3 regions of the Blautia sp. HA9023 genome follow, and region 2 is predicted to be linked to each of the others. Evidence: riboswitches for the same ligand, from Rfam matches in the RefSeq annotation. Region 2 holds a riboswitch; each other region holds the start of a gene.
The links. A riboswitch is a leader RNA that binds a small molecule or an ion and turns the genes downstream of it on or off. The one in region 2 is predicted to bind cobalamin.
Positions count from the first base shown of each region.

Region 1: it holds a riboswitch for cobalamin, as region 2 does, so the genes downstream of both, AC04Q6_RS03865 (leucine-rich repeat domain-containing protein) here and nikB (nickel ABC transporter permease) in region 2, are expected to answer to the same signal.
Region 3: it holds a riboswitch for cobalamin, as region 2 does, so the genes downstream of both, AC04Q6_RS05025 (ABC transporter substrate-binding protein) here and nikB (nickel ABC transporter permease) in region 2, are expected to answer to the same signal.

Region 1 covers NZ_JBWLUR010000004.1:39,752-45,416, reverse strand. Annotated here, with positions in the region: gene AC04Q6_RS03875 (ABC transporter ATP-binding protein) at 1-399, opposite strand, end outside; gene AC04Q6_RS03870 (energy-coupling factor transporter transmembrane component T) at 405-1,151, opposite strand; gene AC04Q6_RS03865 (leucine-rich repeat domain-containing protein) at 1,451-2,305, opposite strand; cobalamin riboswitch at 2,361-2,516, opposite strand; gene AC04Q6_RS03860 (DUF4430 domain-containing protein) at 2,611-3,144, opposite strand; gene AC04Q6_RS03855 (Ig-like domain-containing protein) at 3,219-5,665, opposite strand, start outside.
Region 2 covers NZ_JBWLUR010000002.1:97,764-103,428, reverse strand. Annotated here, with positions in the region: gene hisD (histidinol dehydrogenase) at 1-1,003, shown strand, start outside; gene hisB (imidazoleglycerol-phosphate dehydratase HisB) at 1,003-1,590, shown strand; partial or broken gene hisIE (bifunctional phosphoribosyl-AMP cyclohydrolase/phosphoribosyl-ATP diphosphatase HisIE) at 1,610-2,891, shown strand; gene AC04Q6_RS01915 (M14 family metallopeptidase) at 2,987-3,946, shown strand; cobalamin riboswitch at 4,235-4,424, shown strand; gene nikB (nickel ABC transporter permease) at 4,614-5,552, shown strand; gene nikC (nickel transporter permease) at 5,553-5,665, shown strand, end outside.
Region 3 covers NZ_JBWLUR010000006.1:190,209-195,873, reverse strand. Annotated here, with positions in the region: gene AC04Q6_RS05035 (DUF1836 domain-containing protein) at 57-677, opposite strand; gene pcrA (DNA helicase PcrA) at 839-3,082, shown strand; cobalamin riboswitch at 3,184-3,473, shown strand; gene AC04Q6_RS05025 (ABC transporter substrate-binding protein) at 3,580-4,674, shown strand; gene AC04Q6_RS05020 (FecCD family ABC transporter permease) at 4,689-5,665, shown strand, end outside.

The sequences.
Region 1 (5,665 bases), on a different contig from region 2:
CTGATGGATACCAAAATAGCTGGCCATCTCCGCAACCCGCAGCCGGATAGTCGCATTGTCATATCCCAGGCTTTCCAGTCCAAAGGAAAGCTCATGCCAGACTTTATCCGTTACGATCTGATTATCCGGGTTCTGCATGACAAAACCGATCTCCTGGCTCTGTGTCCGGTGGTCAATCCCCGAAAGCGGCATCCCCCGGTAAAAGATTTCTCCCTCTGACTTTCCAACCGGGGCCAGCACGGTTTTTAACTGGCGCAGCAGCGTGCTTTTGCCGCATCCGCTCCGTCCGCAGATCACATTTAACGTTCCTTCTTCTATTTTCAGATTCGCATGGTCCAGAACCTTCCTGGAACATTCCGGGTATGCGAAGCTAAACTCCTTTACTTCTACAAGATTCATAATCATTATCCTTCCTGTTCCAGAGTTTCGTAGATTTTTTTGTAAGTCATATCCAGATCTGTTTCACAATGCTTCCGGCTTCTGGCAAAACGGATAGTCTCCGTCACATCCAGGATCACCGGAATGAAACAAAAACATGCGAAACAGATGTATGTAAGCATTGCTTCAACTACTGGAACAGATACCGGAGCCTGATGCCCCTGAATGGTAAAACCAGCAAGTAAAATACGGGGATCATAACTTGCATAAGAAGCCCCATTCATACAGCCAGTGGCAAATACAAGGAATAAAGCTGCCATCACTGCCAGAAGGCTTTTATCCTTCTTCGTAAATTTGTAAATGGAAAAAGCAGTCCTGCCTTTTAATCCATATCCCCTGCTCCGCATGGAATCCGAAGTTTCTATGGCATTTTCCAAAGCCCATGTGACCAGTATCGACAGCATATTAAATCCCGCACGGATGCGGTTAAAAAGACTGCCCTCTGAAACATCCCTTCCCATGGATTTCTGACCGTTCCGGATCACTTTCAGCTGCCCCGTAAATCTGGGGACAAAGCGAAGCGCCATGGAAAGGATCAGAGAAAGGGCCGGTATCAGCCTTCCAAACAGGTAAATAAATTTATCACTTGTCATAACTTTATTATAACAGGAAAACCACTGAATCACTACGAACATGACCGCTCCAAGGACTACTCCATAGACTAAGGCCTCCAAAGTGATCCAGTTTCCACTGCTTTCTACGTAATATAACATCGTGACCCCATAATGATTGAAAAGTGGATTCAGAAGAGCCACGATCAAAAGACTGGGAAGGGTAAAGAGAAAGCTTTGCCTAAGTGTCCTTTTTCCTCCAAGCAGAAGGATGGAATAAGACAAAGCACCCGCATAAGAAATGCAGATAAAGACGGGATGCTGATTAAACATAGTAAATAACAGTACTACAGCAAAATAAAAAAAATTCAAAAATGGATGGCATGTGGAAAAAGCATCAATGATGGATTGATCCGCAGGCTGTCTGTTTCTTTTCTCGGTCTTATTTGTTGATAACACGTTTAAATGTACTCCCTCTTTAATCCCTGCTCTTCACAGTACAAATCCACTTTGCTTCCCTTTTTGCAACGTATCGTGCAGTTTTTGTTCACGATTTTTGAGCCAATATGCTCAGGATCATGATGTATCTCCAGATATTCCAGCCGATTGCATCCATGAAAGACTTCCTCTCCAAGATACATGATATTTTCCGGAATATATACCTCTTTCAATTTCTTACATCCGAAAAAGGCCCTCTGATCTAATTTTTTAATTTCTTTTGGTAAGACTATGGTTTCAAAGCAACAGAAGTAAAAGGCTTCCAAACCAATTTCTTCCAGTGTATCCGGCAGCGTGATCTCCTTTAATTCCTTACAGCGGTAAAAAGCTCTTCTTCCTATACTCTTTAAATGCTCCGGGAATACCACTTTACTTAACTGCGTGCAGGAATGGAAACAGCACTCCGGAATCCTGCGGCATTCTGAACTGGTTTCAAATGCTACCTTTTTAAGGGTTGTGCATCCTTTATAACTATAATCTCCCAAAATTTCCAAAGATGCCGGAAATGTTACTTCTCTGAGAGAATGATTTTCCGAAAAAGCACTCTCTTTGATTTCTTTAACGGTCTGTGGGAATACAACGGGCTTACGGAGCTGGCAGCTTGCAAAAGCTTCCTTTCCTATGATTCTGCAGCCGGATGGCAGGATTATCTCTTTTATTTTCCCGTTGCCCTTATAACAGCAATCATCAATATAAATATATTTTTCAGGAATTGCTGCTACCTGTTTGTTTCTTTGCATACTGGCAAGCTGTGCCGTAAATGTACGATGATTAAATCGCAGTATACTCCATGTTGCTTTATCATTCTGTGAGCGCATATGATCTCCTTTCCAACGTTCGGCTCATACAAACTGTATATCTTTTACATGTTTGTATTCTTTACCTGACGTGTTGGATATACTGGCTCAAAATGCTTTCATAAGACGTTTTTCAGTCGATACATTTCACACAGGGAAAAGCAGCTCCGGAATCGCACCGGATTTCCTTAAATCGGCTGCCATCAGCCGAACCACGCTCGATTTTTTTGTTATTCTAATTATAACGATACGCCTTATTTCTGTCAATGTTCGCCAATGTTTCTGGTCTTTATCTCATACCAGTTTAACTATTTTTCACAATTTCTTTACTTCTTATCTTTGTATGGGTTTCCAACATCACTTCCAAGATTGCAGGTATACTTCCATTCAATCTTATCCCCATCTTTGGGCTTATAACTGGAAGCCCCATAATTCGGGAACTCTCCATTTACACTGTACATCCAGCCAGAATTTTTTCCGCAGTCAAATTCATAAAGCTGATTGATGCCTTCCACGTAATAGCTTTTATATAACGGGGTGTATTTGGAAGAGAGCTGGATGTTCTTTTCCCCGCAGATTTTTTTTAAGATGTCAAATACGGTATCGCCCGTAGTAAATTTAACTTCCATTTCCGGAAGTATCCAGCCATTCTCCGGAACAAATTCTTTTTTGGTTTCTTTTAAATCACCGATATTGTCAAGGATCGTCTGGCAGTCTATCGAAATGGTACAGGCAGCAGGCTTTCCGGAATCCCCTTTCCCGATTCCACAGCCCGTAAGGAGACAGCTCCACAAAAGCATAAAACAGATGATTCCTATTACCCCGATCCGTTTCCAATATATTTTTTTCAGTTGCTTCATAATTATCCTCTATCGGATGAAAAGGTACCAAAAACACTATTTGATTTTTGATACCTTTTACACCCTTACTCTGTTTACTTAACTGTAATTTTTATCTTTTTTGTCACCTTTCCAGATTTAACTGTGATGGTAACGGTTCCTTTTCTCCGGCCTTTAACCACGCCCTTCGAGCTGACTGTTGCAATCTTCTTGTTGGAAGAACGGTAGGTCACTTTCTCCTGGGAAGTGATCGGGCTGACCACTGGTTTTAAAGTAACACTCTTTCCTTTCTTGATGGTCAGTTTTTTCTTGAGGCCGCTGATCTTCGTAGTCTTTACCTTTGCAGTCTGGACTTTTACTTTCAGAGTCGCTTTCTTTCCACTCTTTAAAGTAACGGTGATCTTTGCCGTTCCTGTTTTGGTTCCGGCCTTGATCTTTCCGTTCTTATCAACGGTCACGATCTTTTTGTTGCTGGAAGCCCAGGACTTTATGGAATCTCCATATGCCATGGAAACCTTCACCTTTGTGGTGGCCTGTTTCCGCCGCAGGTTAATGGAGGATACGTTCAGTTTTATAGTTGCCTTTAATTTGCTTCCATAATTCCGTGTCTGTTTTTTACCGCAGAGGGAACAGGTTCCTTCCTGCTTCGCCGGACGGAATACCGTAGCTTTTGCCGTAGTTTTCCAGGTGTATTTATGCGTATGTGCAATTACAGGAATCGTTTCCGTCTTTTCGTATCCGCAGACCTGGCAGGTATATCTCATCAGTCCGGTTGTCTTATAAGTAGCAGCCTTGATCTGCTTTCCTTTTCCATAGGAATGCTTCTGGTAACCACCCTTTTTCGTGTTATCCGTGATGTCACATTTTCCATACATGGCAACACACTCATGCCAGTGGGCATCCTTATCAAAATTCCATTTGCTGTCCCATACATGGTCATGTTCCAGGGTATAATCATCGGTATAATGGAATACGATCTCATCCCCGTCTTCCAGGTACTGCTCTTTTACTCCAAGATCTGGGTGGATTCCATTTAAAGTATACATCCAGCCGGAGTTCTGTCCGTTGGAAAATTCTGCAAGCTCCTGACCATCCTTCGTGATTCCGGCAATGTAGGTCTCATCCCTCAATGTACGACAGCTCATTCCATTTTTGGACAGCACTTCTTTTAAGAGTTCCAGGACGTTGGCATTTCCATCGATCGTGTAATCTTTTGCTGCGATCCAGGTATCCAGATTTCCTTTTCGCAGGGTGTGTTCCTGATCCTCCTTTGCACTGCCATGAACAGAGTCTCCGAGAAGCGTAAAGCTTACCGTGATCGTACCGGCATCTTTTTTCAATACCTTAACGGTCAGTTCCACGAATGCTTCCTTATAGGAAATTTTCAGTTTCTGTTCCCCACGTTTATCCTTGTTATATCCCTCTATGGTAAGATCTGTCAGCGAAAGCTCCTGTCTGGTTCCGTCACTGATCACAGCAACCACTTTCATTCCACTGAGATCCAGGTCCTCCCCAAGGTAAAACTCTGTCCGGTAATCACCAGTCAGCTCCAGGGAATCCACATAAACACGCAGGCCTTCTGTAGAGACCAGTTTTTCCTGGTCTGCCCCCAGTGGATCATCCGTCCGGTTATATCCGGTCTGCCATCCGCAGCCTTCCACCTTCGGGCAGCTGGTGGTTTCTTTTTCTGTATTGACATAAGTGGCTCCGCTTGCCGTCTCATGGGTCAGACAGTTGGTATCAATGTATCTTACAAAACCGATTCCTTTATCTGCCCCGCAGTCTTTTGCATAATAATTGTTGGTGATGTCATCGATCCGGTTCAGGCTGTCATAAAAACCAATGATACCTCCTACATATGCTGCGTCTGCCTTTGTTGCCTGTACCTTTCCTGTAAAGGAATTGTTTTTAAAGGTATAAGTGCAGTTGTTCCAGGTCTGTGCCACATAGAGGTCTCCACCAAGGATTCCTCCGACCTTGTCAGAACCGGTGATGCTTCCCTCTGAACTGCAGCTGTTGATAGTTATCTTGCATCCGTTCGGGGCTGTGGAATTGTCATAACCGCCGCCCACAATACCACCAGCCACTTCACCAGAAGCCTCTACGGTGCCATAAAATTTACAGCCGATCACAGAGCAGTTGCCCATGGCATTGTCCCTGGTTCCGATAATACCGCCTACATAACTGGTTCCGTAAACGATCGCATAACTTACACAGTCTTCTACGGTACCCTGCATACGTCCGGCAATGGCCCCGATCTCATTCTCATTTCTGTCATATCCGATGACAACATCTTTCTCAATCGTACAGTTCCGTACCGTTGCCTCAAAGGCTGAAGAACATCCGGCATAAGGGCTCATCGTCTTATTCGCACCCAGAAGGCCGGATTTCAGGGTACTGGAACCACTTTTCAGGGTAACATTGTCGATCTCAACTGCCATTCCGGAAAGTCCCACACCTTCAAAGTTATTGACAAGGCCATAACCGGCAATCTTCTTTCCATAGATGTTCAGGTTACGGATCCTTGTATTACGGACATAAC
Region 2 (5,665 bases):
GAACAGCTGGTTCACAAGTACGACAGACGGTACTATGCTTGGCCAGAAAGTAACTGCACTGAACCGTGTAGGTGTTTATGTTCCAGGCGGAAAAGCTGTATATCCATCTTCTGTACTGATGAATATCGTTCCTGCCAAAGTAGCAGGTGTGGACCGTATTGTAATGACAACCCCTCCGGGAAAAGACGGAAAGGTGAATCCAAGCACACTGGTTGCTGCCAATGAGGCCGGTGCAGATGAAATTTATAAAGTGGGCGGTGCCCAGGCTATCGGAGCTCTTGCATACGGAACTGAGAGTATCCCGAAAGTGGACAAGATCGTAGGACCTGGAAATATTTTTGTTGCCCTTGCAAAAAAAGCAGTTTATGGTTATGTCAGCATTGACTCCATTGCCGGACCAAGCGAGATCCTTGTTCTTGCAGATGAGACTGCAAATCCACGTTATATCGCGGCAGATCTTCTTTCTCAGGCAGAGCATGATGAGATGGCGTCCGCGATCCTGATCACAACAAATGAAGAATTTGCAGATAAGGTTGACGCAGAGGTAAAAGGTTTTGTTGAAAAACTTTCCAGAAAAGCTATTATCGAGAAATCTCTGGAGAATTTTGGATATATCCTGATCGCAGAAGATATGGATGAGGCCATTGAGGCAGCCAATGAAATTGCTTCCGAGCATATGGAGATCGTTACAAAGAATCCTTTCGAAGATATGATGAAAGTACGAAATGCAGGTGCGATCTTTATCGGAGAGCACAGCTCTGAGCCTCTTGGAGATTATTTTGCAGGACCGAACCATGTACTTCCTACCAACGGAACTGCGAAATTTTTCTCCGCACTTTCTGTAGATGATTTTATTAAGAAATCCAGCATTGTGTATTATTCCAGAGAAGCACTCCGGAAGATCCACAAGGACATTATCCAGTTTGCCACATCGGAACAGCTGACTGCACACGCAAACTCCATTGCGGTCCGTTTTGAGGAAGAGGATAAGGAGAACGAATAATGGCAAGAGAAGCACTGATCGAAAGAAACACAAAAGAAACACAGATCCGTCTGCAGCTGAATATTGACGGAACAGGAAGTTCCGATATTGATACAGGTATTGGCTTTTTTGATCATATGCTGGACGGCTTTACGCGTCATGGACTGTATGATCTTACTTTGAGAGTACACGGTGACCTGAATGTGGATGATCATCATACTATTGAAGATACAGGTATTGTCCTTGGAAATGCGATCCGTGAGGCAGTTGGGGACAAAAAAGGAATCAAACGTTATGGCAGCTGTATTCTTCCCATGGATGAAGTTCTGGTGCTCTGTGCAGTGGATCTTTCCGGAAGACCTTATCTTGGATGGGATGCGGAGTTTTCCACGGAGAAAATAGGAGATATGGCAACCGAGATGGTGAAGGAATTCTTTTATGCAGTGTCTTATTCCGCAGCAATGAATTTTCACATCAAAGTTCTTTCCGGCGGAAACAGCCATCATGTGGCAGAGGCTATGTTTAAGAGCTTTGCCAAAGCCCTTGATGCGGCAACACAGTACGATTCCCGGATCACAGACGTGCTTTCTACCAAGGGAAGCCTCTGATACATAAAGGAGACTACTTATGAACAAACAGTTGATCCCATGCCTTTATCTTCAGGCAGAAAAGGCAGTAACAGGATTTGGACAGAGAAATCTTTTCGGAGATGGAAATGTAGAGACACTTGCAAAATTTTACGGCGACAATGGAGCAGATGAGCTTCTGGTGTTTGACTTTTCTTCCACAGATGCTGAGCATGACCGTGCGATCGGAAAGATCCGGGATATCTGCCAGGCATCCGAGATCCCGGTGATCGCAGCAGGAAACATCAAACGTATGGAAGACGTAAAAAAACTGATCTATGCAGGCTGTGCCAAGGTTGTATTAAATTTTTCAAAGAAAAGTAATATTGAGCTTCTTGAGGAAGTATCCAGACGTTTTGGAAAAGAACGTATGATGATCAGTATTTCTGATCTGAAGGAATTTACAGAAAATCAGGAGCTGATCGAAACTTATGCAGACAGTGTTCTGGCTCTGGATACAGTGGAAAATGAAATCGCACAGATTTCGCAGATTTCCATTGTTCTCCACACGGACGAAAGCAGTCAGGAAAAAGTTCTGGAGCTTTTAGGGGAAACCGCCGTGTCCGGACTTTGCGGTGCTTATGTGAGCAGCCTTGAAAATGATCTGCATACATTAAAAGAGACCTGCGAAAAAGCCGGAATTCCGGTGAATACCTATAAAAGCAATATTGCATGGTCCGATTTTAAATTAAACAGTGATGGAATGGTTCCAGTTATTGTCCAGGATTACCGGACAGATGAAGTGCTGATGCTGGCCTATATGAATGAACTGGCTTTTGATACTACACTGAAACTGGGAAAAATGACATACTGGAGCCGCAGCCGGAATGAACTCTGGACAAAAGGCCTGACATCCGGCACATGTACAGTATGTAAAATCCCTTACCATTGACTGTGACAATGATACGATCCTTGCCAAGGTGGATCAGGTGGGGGCTGCCTGCCATACAGGAAACCGTACCTGTTTCTTCAAACCACTGATGAAGAAAGAGTACGATGATACCAATCCACTCCACGTATTCCAGAATGTGTACGATGTGATCACAGACCGGAAAGCGAATCCGAAGGAAGGTTCCTATACCAATTATCTTTTTGATAAGGGAATTGACAAGATCCTGAAAAAAGTCGGTGAAGAATGTACAGAGATCGTCATTGCCGCCAAAAATCCGGATAAAGAAGAGATCAAGTATGAGATCTCAGATTTTCTCTATCACATGATGGTACTGATGGTGGAAAAAGGTGTCAGCTGGGAAGAGATCACCAGAGAACTGGCAAAAAGATAGAATTAAAAAAAAGACATATACAATTTTGGTTAGGCATGGTATACTTATCGGAACAAAGTGCGGAAATATAAGAAAAAGGGAAAGGGAAACAGCCAATGATCAAAATTGATGACTGGGTGATCGAAAAAGGAGAAAAAGCACAAGGTAAGATTGAGATCACAGGATGCGGCATGGCGATGCCGGCGACTGTGATCTGCGGGGTGGAAGACGGACCGACGATCCTGATCACAGCAGGAGTACACAGCGCCGAGTATGTAGGAATACAGGCGGCGATGGAACTTGCGAAAGAATTTCAGCCGGAGGAACTGAAGGGAAATGTGATCATCATTCCGCTGGTCAATGTCAGTGGATTTGAACATCGTACCATGAGTATGGTCTATGAAGATGGTAAGAATCTGAACCGTGTTTTCCCGGGAGATCCTGAGGGGACAGCTGCAGACCGCATTGCCTATACCATGGTGACGAAACTTTTTTCCATAACGGATTATTATATTGATCTGCACAGCGGAGACGGATATGAGCAGCTTCATCCATATGTTTATTATGTAGGGGTTGTAGATGAAGAGACGGCAGAGAAGTCCTTACATATGGCAAGACATATCGGTGTCAAATATGTGGTCCGCTCTACAACTGCTACAGGTGGTGCCTATAATTATGCTTCTTCTCTTGGAATTCCAAGCATTCTCATCGAGAGGGGCGGACACAGTTACTGGACCTGGGAGGAAGTGGAACAGGACAAAAGAGACGTCCGTCATCTTGTGTTTCATCTTCAGGGGAAGAAATGTCACGGACTGAAACATTACCGTCAGATGCTTCTGGAAAATGTGGTATATGAATATGCACCATATACCGGATGCTGGTATCCATCCAAAAAGCCTGGAGAGTACTTCTTTAAAGGAGAAGACCTGGGTGAACTGAGAGATTACTACGGAAACCTGCTTTATACATCCATTGCAACAGAAAATGGAGTTGTACTTTATCAGACAGCCAGCCTGAATATTATTGAGGACGGACCGATGATCGCCTATGCAGCGATCACAGAGACGCTGACCTGATATTCGCAGAGCTTTTCCACCAAAAATTGTTTTATTCAATTCCTATAGAAACGATAAGAAAACCGGATTTTACCGTTTGTTGTTCTATTTGTAAAAACAAACGCGTAAAATCCGTATTTTTTTGACAAATCGGATAAACTCAGTTGTTAAATACCTAACGGGGTATATGTACAATTCAAACAGCTTTGACAAAATTGATAAATATTCTAAAAATACAACATTTTTCTATGGACAACAGCAATAGATTTATCATATAATAAATCCGTAATTTAACAGCATTTGCTGATTTTTACATCAGTCGTTGCAAGTTCCGAGAGGATTAATAGGGAAACCGGTGTAAATCCGGTACGATCCCGTCACTGTAATGGGGAATCCTCAGATAAAATACCACTGGCCGGGTGCGTGAGAAATAGGGCCGGGAAGGTGTCTGAGGGTGAGGAGCCTGAGTCAGGAGACCTGCTTGTAATTGTTTTAAGATGATTCTTACGGAAGATAGGAAGCAAGTTTTTTTGTGTGTGCCCGTATTTCGTCACGGGCTTTTTTCGTGCGTATTTCTAAAATTCCATGCATTTTCTGCATATAAAGAATCCCATTATAGTTATTATTATCTTATATAAGTTGAAACGGCTATGCTAAAAATCACATCAAATGAGGAAAGGAGTAAAACGTGACAAAGAAACAAGTAGGAAAAAGATTTCTCCAGATTATCATTGTATTATTTGGAATCAGCTTTTTCACATTTGGACTGACCTACCTGTCACCTGGTGATCCTGCGGAGATCATGTTGACAGAGTGTGGTAATCTTCCAACACCGGAACTTCTGGAACAGACAAGACATGATCTCGGCCTTGACCAGCCATTTCTTGTGCAGTATGGTTCCTGGCTGAAAGGTGTTGTAACAGGAGATATGGGACAGTCCTATTCTTTCAAAATGCCGGTAACGGATAAACTGGTATCCTGTTTCTGGCCGACGCTGAGGATGTCGTTGCTGGCACTTCTGATGATGGTCATTATTTCCATACCGCTTGGAATACTGGCCGCTGTATATCAGAACAAATTCCCGGATTATTTTGTAAGAGGAATTACCTTTGTGGGAGTATCTGTTCCAAGCTTCTGGCTGGGCCTGATCCTTCTCAGCATCTTTGGTGTTCAGCTTCGCTGGATCAATGTTGCCGGAGGCAGTACAGATTTTAAATCCATGATCCTTCCGGCGCTGACACTTGCACTTGCCATGTCTGCAAAGTATACCAGACAGGTAAGAAGTGCAGTACTGGAGGAACTTCACCAGGATTATGTCACAGGTGCAAGAATGCGTGGGATCAAGGAAAGCGTCATTCTCTGGAAACACGTTCTTCCTAATGTAATGCTTCCGCTGGTAACACTGCTGGGGCTTTCCCTTGGAAGTCTTCTGGGAGGTACTGCAGTTGTAGAGATCATTTACAACTGGCCTGGAATGGGAAATATGGCAGTAAAGGCAATTTCCTGTCGTGACTATCCTCTTGTACAGGGCTATGTACTCTGGATCGCGATCCTGTACATGTGCATCAACCTGCTTGTGGATCTGTCCTATACTTATCTCGATCCAAGACTTAAGGAGGATAGATAATTGAAAAAGGTATTACGAACATTCAAAGAAAATAAACAGTTCACTCTTTTCTTTATTCTGGGTCTCGTGGTGATCGGTGTTGCGATCTTTGCACCGCAGCTTTCTCCATATGA
Region 3 (5,665 bases), on a different contig from region 2:
TCTTTTCTTCATGCGCCTGGCGGCACACGTTTCCGACCGGATGTAAGAGCCGGATATTATTTGCCTTTTTTTGAGGAATCGGTATCTTTTGGAGAATTCATGTGGTCGATCATATTTTCGATGATCATTTTTTTCATGTATACGTCGAAGCTCAGCAGGCAGATAAAAGAAAACTGATGAAGGAATTCCTTATCTTCCGGATCAGCATCTTCGAATATTTCTCCGGCGCTTTTGAACCGGCGCATGAGATCTTTTTCCAGGTAACGGATCTGAGTCTGTTCCATACTGAAAACTTCCTGATAGATATAAGTCATATCTTTCTCAGTCATGGATTTGAAATATTTATCCGTGATCGGCCCGAGAAGAGTCTGGATGTCACTGATGGAGAGAATATTCTTAAAATAGTAAATAAAGATCAGCATCAGCAGATGTTCCCGGGAGTAGCGTTTCTTCTCCGGCGGGGGGAGAAGCTTATTCTTGGCGTAGTTGTTGATCATGGTCTTGGTCAGGATCTTGTCATCCTCGTGACGTTTGGTGGAAGCGAGATTTTCTTCCATGAAAGTAGTGACCTGATCCATGTAAAGATCGATGTTTGGGATTTCATCTGGTTTTATATAATCAAGCTCAGCAATTTTCGCAAAAATGCTGCTCATCATCTCTTTTTCGTTTCTTGTCATCACATTATCACCTCTGCTCCCTATTATATAGTTTTAAATACTACTTGTAAAGAAACTTTTTTCCGGGAAAATGAGAAAGTAAGGTTGTGGCTTTACCGGAAAGAAAAGACATGGTAGTATATAAAGATACTGTTGATATGGAAAAAGAAATGGAGATCAAAATGAGTATACAGGATGCTTTGGACACATTGAATCCCATGCAGCGGGAAGCTGCTGTACATACAGAGGGGCCGCTTCTGATTCTTGCAGGAGCCGGTTCCGGAAAAACAAGAGTGCTGACTCACAGGATTGCCTATTTAATGGAGGAAAAGGGCGTCAATCCCTGGAATATCCTGGCGATCACCTTTACCAACAAGGCTGCCAGTGAGATGCGGGAACGTGTAAATAAAATTGCGGGAATGGGCGCAGAGAGCGTATGGGTTTCTACCTTTCATTCCGCATGCGTGAGGATTTTACGCAGACATATTGAAGTGCTGGGATTTAGCAGTAATTTTACCATCTATGATACCGACGACCAGAAGACAGTCATGAGGGAAATCTTCCGGAAATTCAGTATCAATACAAAAATTTATAAAGAACGCGCTGTTCTTGCGGAGATTTCCCATGCCAAGGATGAGCTGATCACGCCGGAAGAGATGGAGCTGAATGCGGGAAGTGATCCGGATGCACGGAAGATTGCAGGCATGTATAAGGAATACCAGTCCATCCTCCGGGGAAACAACGCCCTGGATTTTGATGACCTGATCGTGAAAACCGTGGAGCTTTTCCAACACAATCCGGATATCCTGGATTATTATCAGGAACGTTTCCGGTATATTATGGTGGATGAGTATCAGGATACTAACACCGCACAGTTTAAATTCGTAAGTCTTCTTGCGGAAAAATACAAGAATCTCTGCGTAGTTGGCGATGATGACCAGTCTATTTATCGTTTCCGTGGAGCAAATATCGGGAACATCCTGGGCTTTGAGAAGGTTTTCACTGAGGCGAATGTGGTACGGCTGGAGCAGAATTACCGTTCTACACAGAATATCCTGAACGCAGCCAACGAGGTAATTGCCAACAATACAGAACGTAAAGAAAAACGACTCTGGACAGAGAACGAAGAGGGTGATAAAGTTCATTTCCGGCAGTTCAACAACGGATTTGAGGAAGCGGAGTATGTTGCGGGAGAGATCATTCAGGGACGGCGTAACGGGAAATTCCAGTATAAGGACTGTGCGGTACTTTACCGGACCAATGCCCAGTCACGTCTCTTTGAAGAAAAATTTCTCCTGGCAAATGTGCCGTATAAGATTGTGGGCGGTGTAAACTTTTATGCCCGCAAAGAGATCAAGGATCTGTTAAGCTATCTGAAGACGATTGACAATGCCAGTGATGATCTGGCTGTGCGCAGGATCTTAAATGTACCGAAGAGAGGAATCGGAGCTACCAGCATCGGCCGGGTCCAGGATTATGCGGATATGATGAACCTGAGCTTTTATGATGCCCTCCGTGTGGTGGAGGAAGTACCGTCCATTGGCCGGGCAGCAGGAAAGATCAATGATTTTGTATCTTTTATCCAGGGACTTAAGAGTAAGGCAGAGGCTTATACAGTCCGTGAAACGCTGGAAGAAGTGATCGAACTGACCGGTTATGTGAAAGAGCTGGAAGCAGAAAAAACAGAAGAAGCTCAGGCAAGGATCGAGAATATCGATGAGCTGATCTCCAAGACCGAATCTTTCCAGGAAGCCATGGAAGAGGCAGGACAGCCGGCAACACTTTCCGCATTTCTGGAAGAGATCGCACTGGTGGCAGATATTGATTCCGTTGATCCGGATCAGGATTATGTGCTTCTTATGACCCTTCACAGTGCCAAGGGACTGGAATTCCCCAATGTATTTATGGCAGGTATGGAGGACGGAGTATTTCCGGGATATGCGTCCATCTGGTCCGGAGACCCGTCGGATATTGAAGAAGAGCGAAGACTCTGTTATGTGGGGATCACACGTGCCATGAAGGAACTGACATTAACCTGTGCAAAACAGCGTATGATCCGTGGAGAGACCCAGTACAACCGTGTATCACGCTTTGTAAGGGAAATTCCAAGAGAATTGGTGGATCTTGGACATACGATTCAGGAGAAAAAGCCCAGAGTAGATGATATCGTATCTCCGAAAAGCGCCTATGCCCAGATGAAAATGAATTTCCAGGCAAAGAGCACCCTGCAGAAAAAAGATTTCACAGTGAAGAAGGCGGACAGCCTGGACTATGGTGAGGGAGACACGGTCCGTCATGTGAAATTCGGAGTCGGTATCGTAAAAAATATCGCAGACGGCGGCAGAGACTACGAAGTGACGGTAGACTTTGACAAAGTCGGCGTGAAAAAAATGTTCGCCGGTTTTGCCAAGCTGAAAAAGATCTGAGAGGGATCTCTCCGGGCAGACTATTTCTGCAAAAAACTGTAAAAATCCGGCCTCAAGGTTGTAATTGGAAAACCGGTATGTTAGAATCAGTATCAGCGTAATTGAATTGCTGTGAAGTGAACAGTATCACCGGCACATATGCTGCCGGATACTGTGAGAGGGAATCGGGTAAAAAGCCTGAGCGGTTGCGGCCACTGTATACAGAAGAAGGGATTTCACATGCCATTGCAGAAACTCATGTGAGAAGGCGAAATCCCGATGTCAGAGAGATTCTGGAGAAAATTCTGATATATCATTCATGATCGGCTAAAAGATGAATGGTGTATCAGTTTTTATTTTGCGGAGTTTTTTCTGAGTCTGTAAGTCAGGAAACCTGCTTGACAGTATGTAAGTGGGAGCTTCCGTACAAAGTGTTCCGTGCAGATTTTATGAAGCCCCATCTTTTCGGTTACCCATAGGCAACAGGAGATAAAACAGGCGAAAAGAGAGGAAATGAAATGAAAAACAAGTATGTATCCACAAGAATCATGGCAATGGTAATGGCAGCGGCAATGACCGTATCAGCAACTCCGGCTGTTTATGCCGCAGAGAGAGCAGACTCCGAGACCATCAAGGAAGACAACCAGCCGGCAGCAGAAGACAGTACAGAGTCTGCAGACACCGAAGATTCTTCCGCAGAGGCAACCAAGACAGAATATCCTCTGACCATCACAACCTATGATTACGATGGAAACGAAATCGAAACCACTTATGAAAAAGCACCGGAAAAAGTCCTTGCTGTATATCAGGGAAGCATTGAGACTATGCTCGCACTTGGTCTGGAAGACCACCTGGTAGCTACCGCAGGTCTTGATAATGAAGTTCCGGAAGATCTCAAAGAAGCATTCTCAAAAACAAATTATCTTGACGAATTTACCCCATCCCTTGAAACTGTAACAATGCTGGAGCCGGACATGATCTTATCCTGGAGCTCTCTTTTCTCTGATAAGAATCTGGGAAATGTAACAGACTGGATCGACAAAGGCTGCAACACCTACTACAACACCAATACTCGTCCGGACGGCGACAGAACACTGGAAAATGAATTCACAGATATCTTAAATATCGGAAAGATCTTCGATGTACAGGACAAAGCACAGGCTATCGTTGATGATGCAAAAGCAGTGATCGACAAAACTCTTACTGCAACTGCAGATGTAAAAGACAAACCAAGCGTAATGGTATTGGAGCCTCTTGGAGATGACATCACAAACTATGGCGTAAAGAGCCTTGGCGGAGATATGGTAACACAGTTAGGCGCAACTCTTGCAAACCCGGATGCTTCCACCGTTGGAAAAGAGGATATCATCGCAGCCAACCCTGACGTGATCTTTGTGGTTTACATGCCATATGCAGGAGATGATCCGGAAACTGTTAAGAACAGCCAGCTTGCAGTGATCCAGGATGATGAGTCCCTGAAGAGCCTTGACGCAGTAAAGAACGGACGTGTTTACCCGATCATGCTCAGTGAGATGTATGCAAGTGCAACACGTACCCAGGACGGAATCGAAACTTTTGCAAAGGGATTATATCCGGACGTAAATCTTGACTGATCGGAGAAAATGCAGTGAAAGAAACAGCTTCACAGAGAAAAAAAGATAAGGTGCTCAGAACATCCATGTATGTGGCAGTTCTCATCGGACTTGCAGGATTCCTTATTTTTTCCATACTTGCAGCCATCACTTTTGGAAATGCGGATCTGTCACTGAAGGATGTATACAGCGTTATCGCTTATAAATTGTTTCATATAAAAAGTCTGTCCGCCTATGCGGAAGGCGCAGTTCATGATGTTGTGTGGCTGATCCGGCTGCCTAGAGTCCTTCTGGCTCTGGCAGTTGGAATGGCTCTTTCCGTGTGCGGCGTGGTGATGCAGGCTATCGTGCAGAACCCGCTGGCAGACCCGTATGTGCTGGGTATCTCATCTGGTGCATCTCTGGGTGCCACACTGGCCATCATGCTTGGAATCGGAAGCTTTCTTGGTGGAAACTCTGTGGGAATCACAGCTTTCATTGGCGCGATGATCACTTCTTTTGCGGTGATCGCCATTGCAAACATGGGTGGAAAGGCAACTTCCGCAAAACTGATCCTTGCGGGAATGGCGGTCAGCGCAGTCTGTTCTGCTTTTTCCAATTTTGTCATTTATATTACCAATGACAAAAATGCGGCAACAGAAGTTATGAAGTGGAGCATGGGAAGTCTTGCCGGAGCAAGCTGGACCAGAGTGGGTGTAATGCTTCCGGTCACGCTGGTGTGCGTGGCTGTTTTCTGGACGCAGTACCGGAACCTGAATCTGATGCTTCTGGGAGATGACGTATCCATTACCCTTGGAACAGATCTGCACAGACTGCGGACTTTTTATCTGATCGTTGCTTCTGTTATGATCGGATTTGCCGTGTACTGTGCCGGTGTAATCGGATTTGTGGGACTGGTGATCCCTCATGTGGTCCGGATCCTTTTTGGAACAGATCACAGAAAACTGCTCCCCTTAAGTGCGCTTCTTGGTGCATCGTTTCTGATCTGGTGCGATGTGGCATGTCGTGTGAT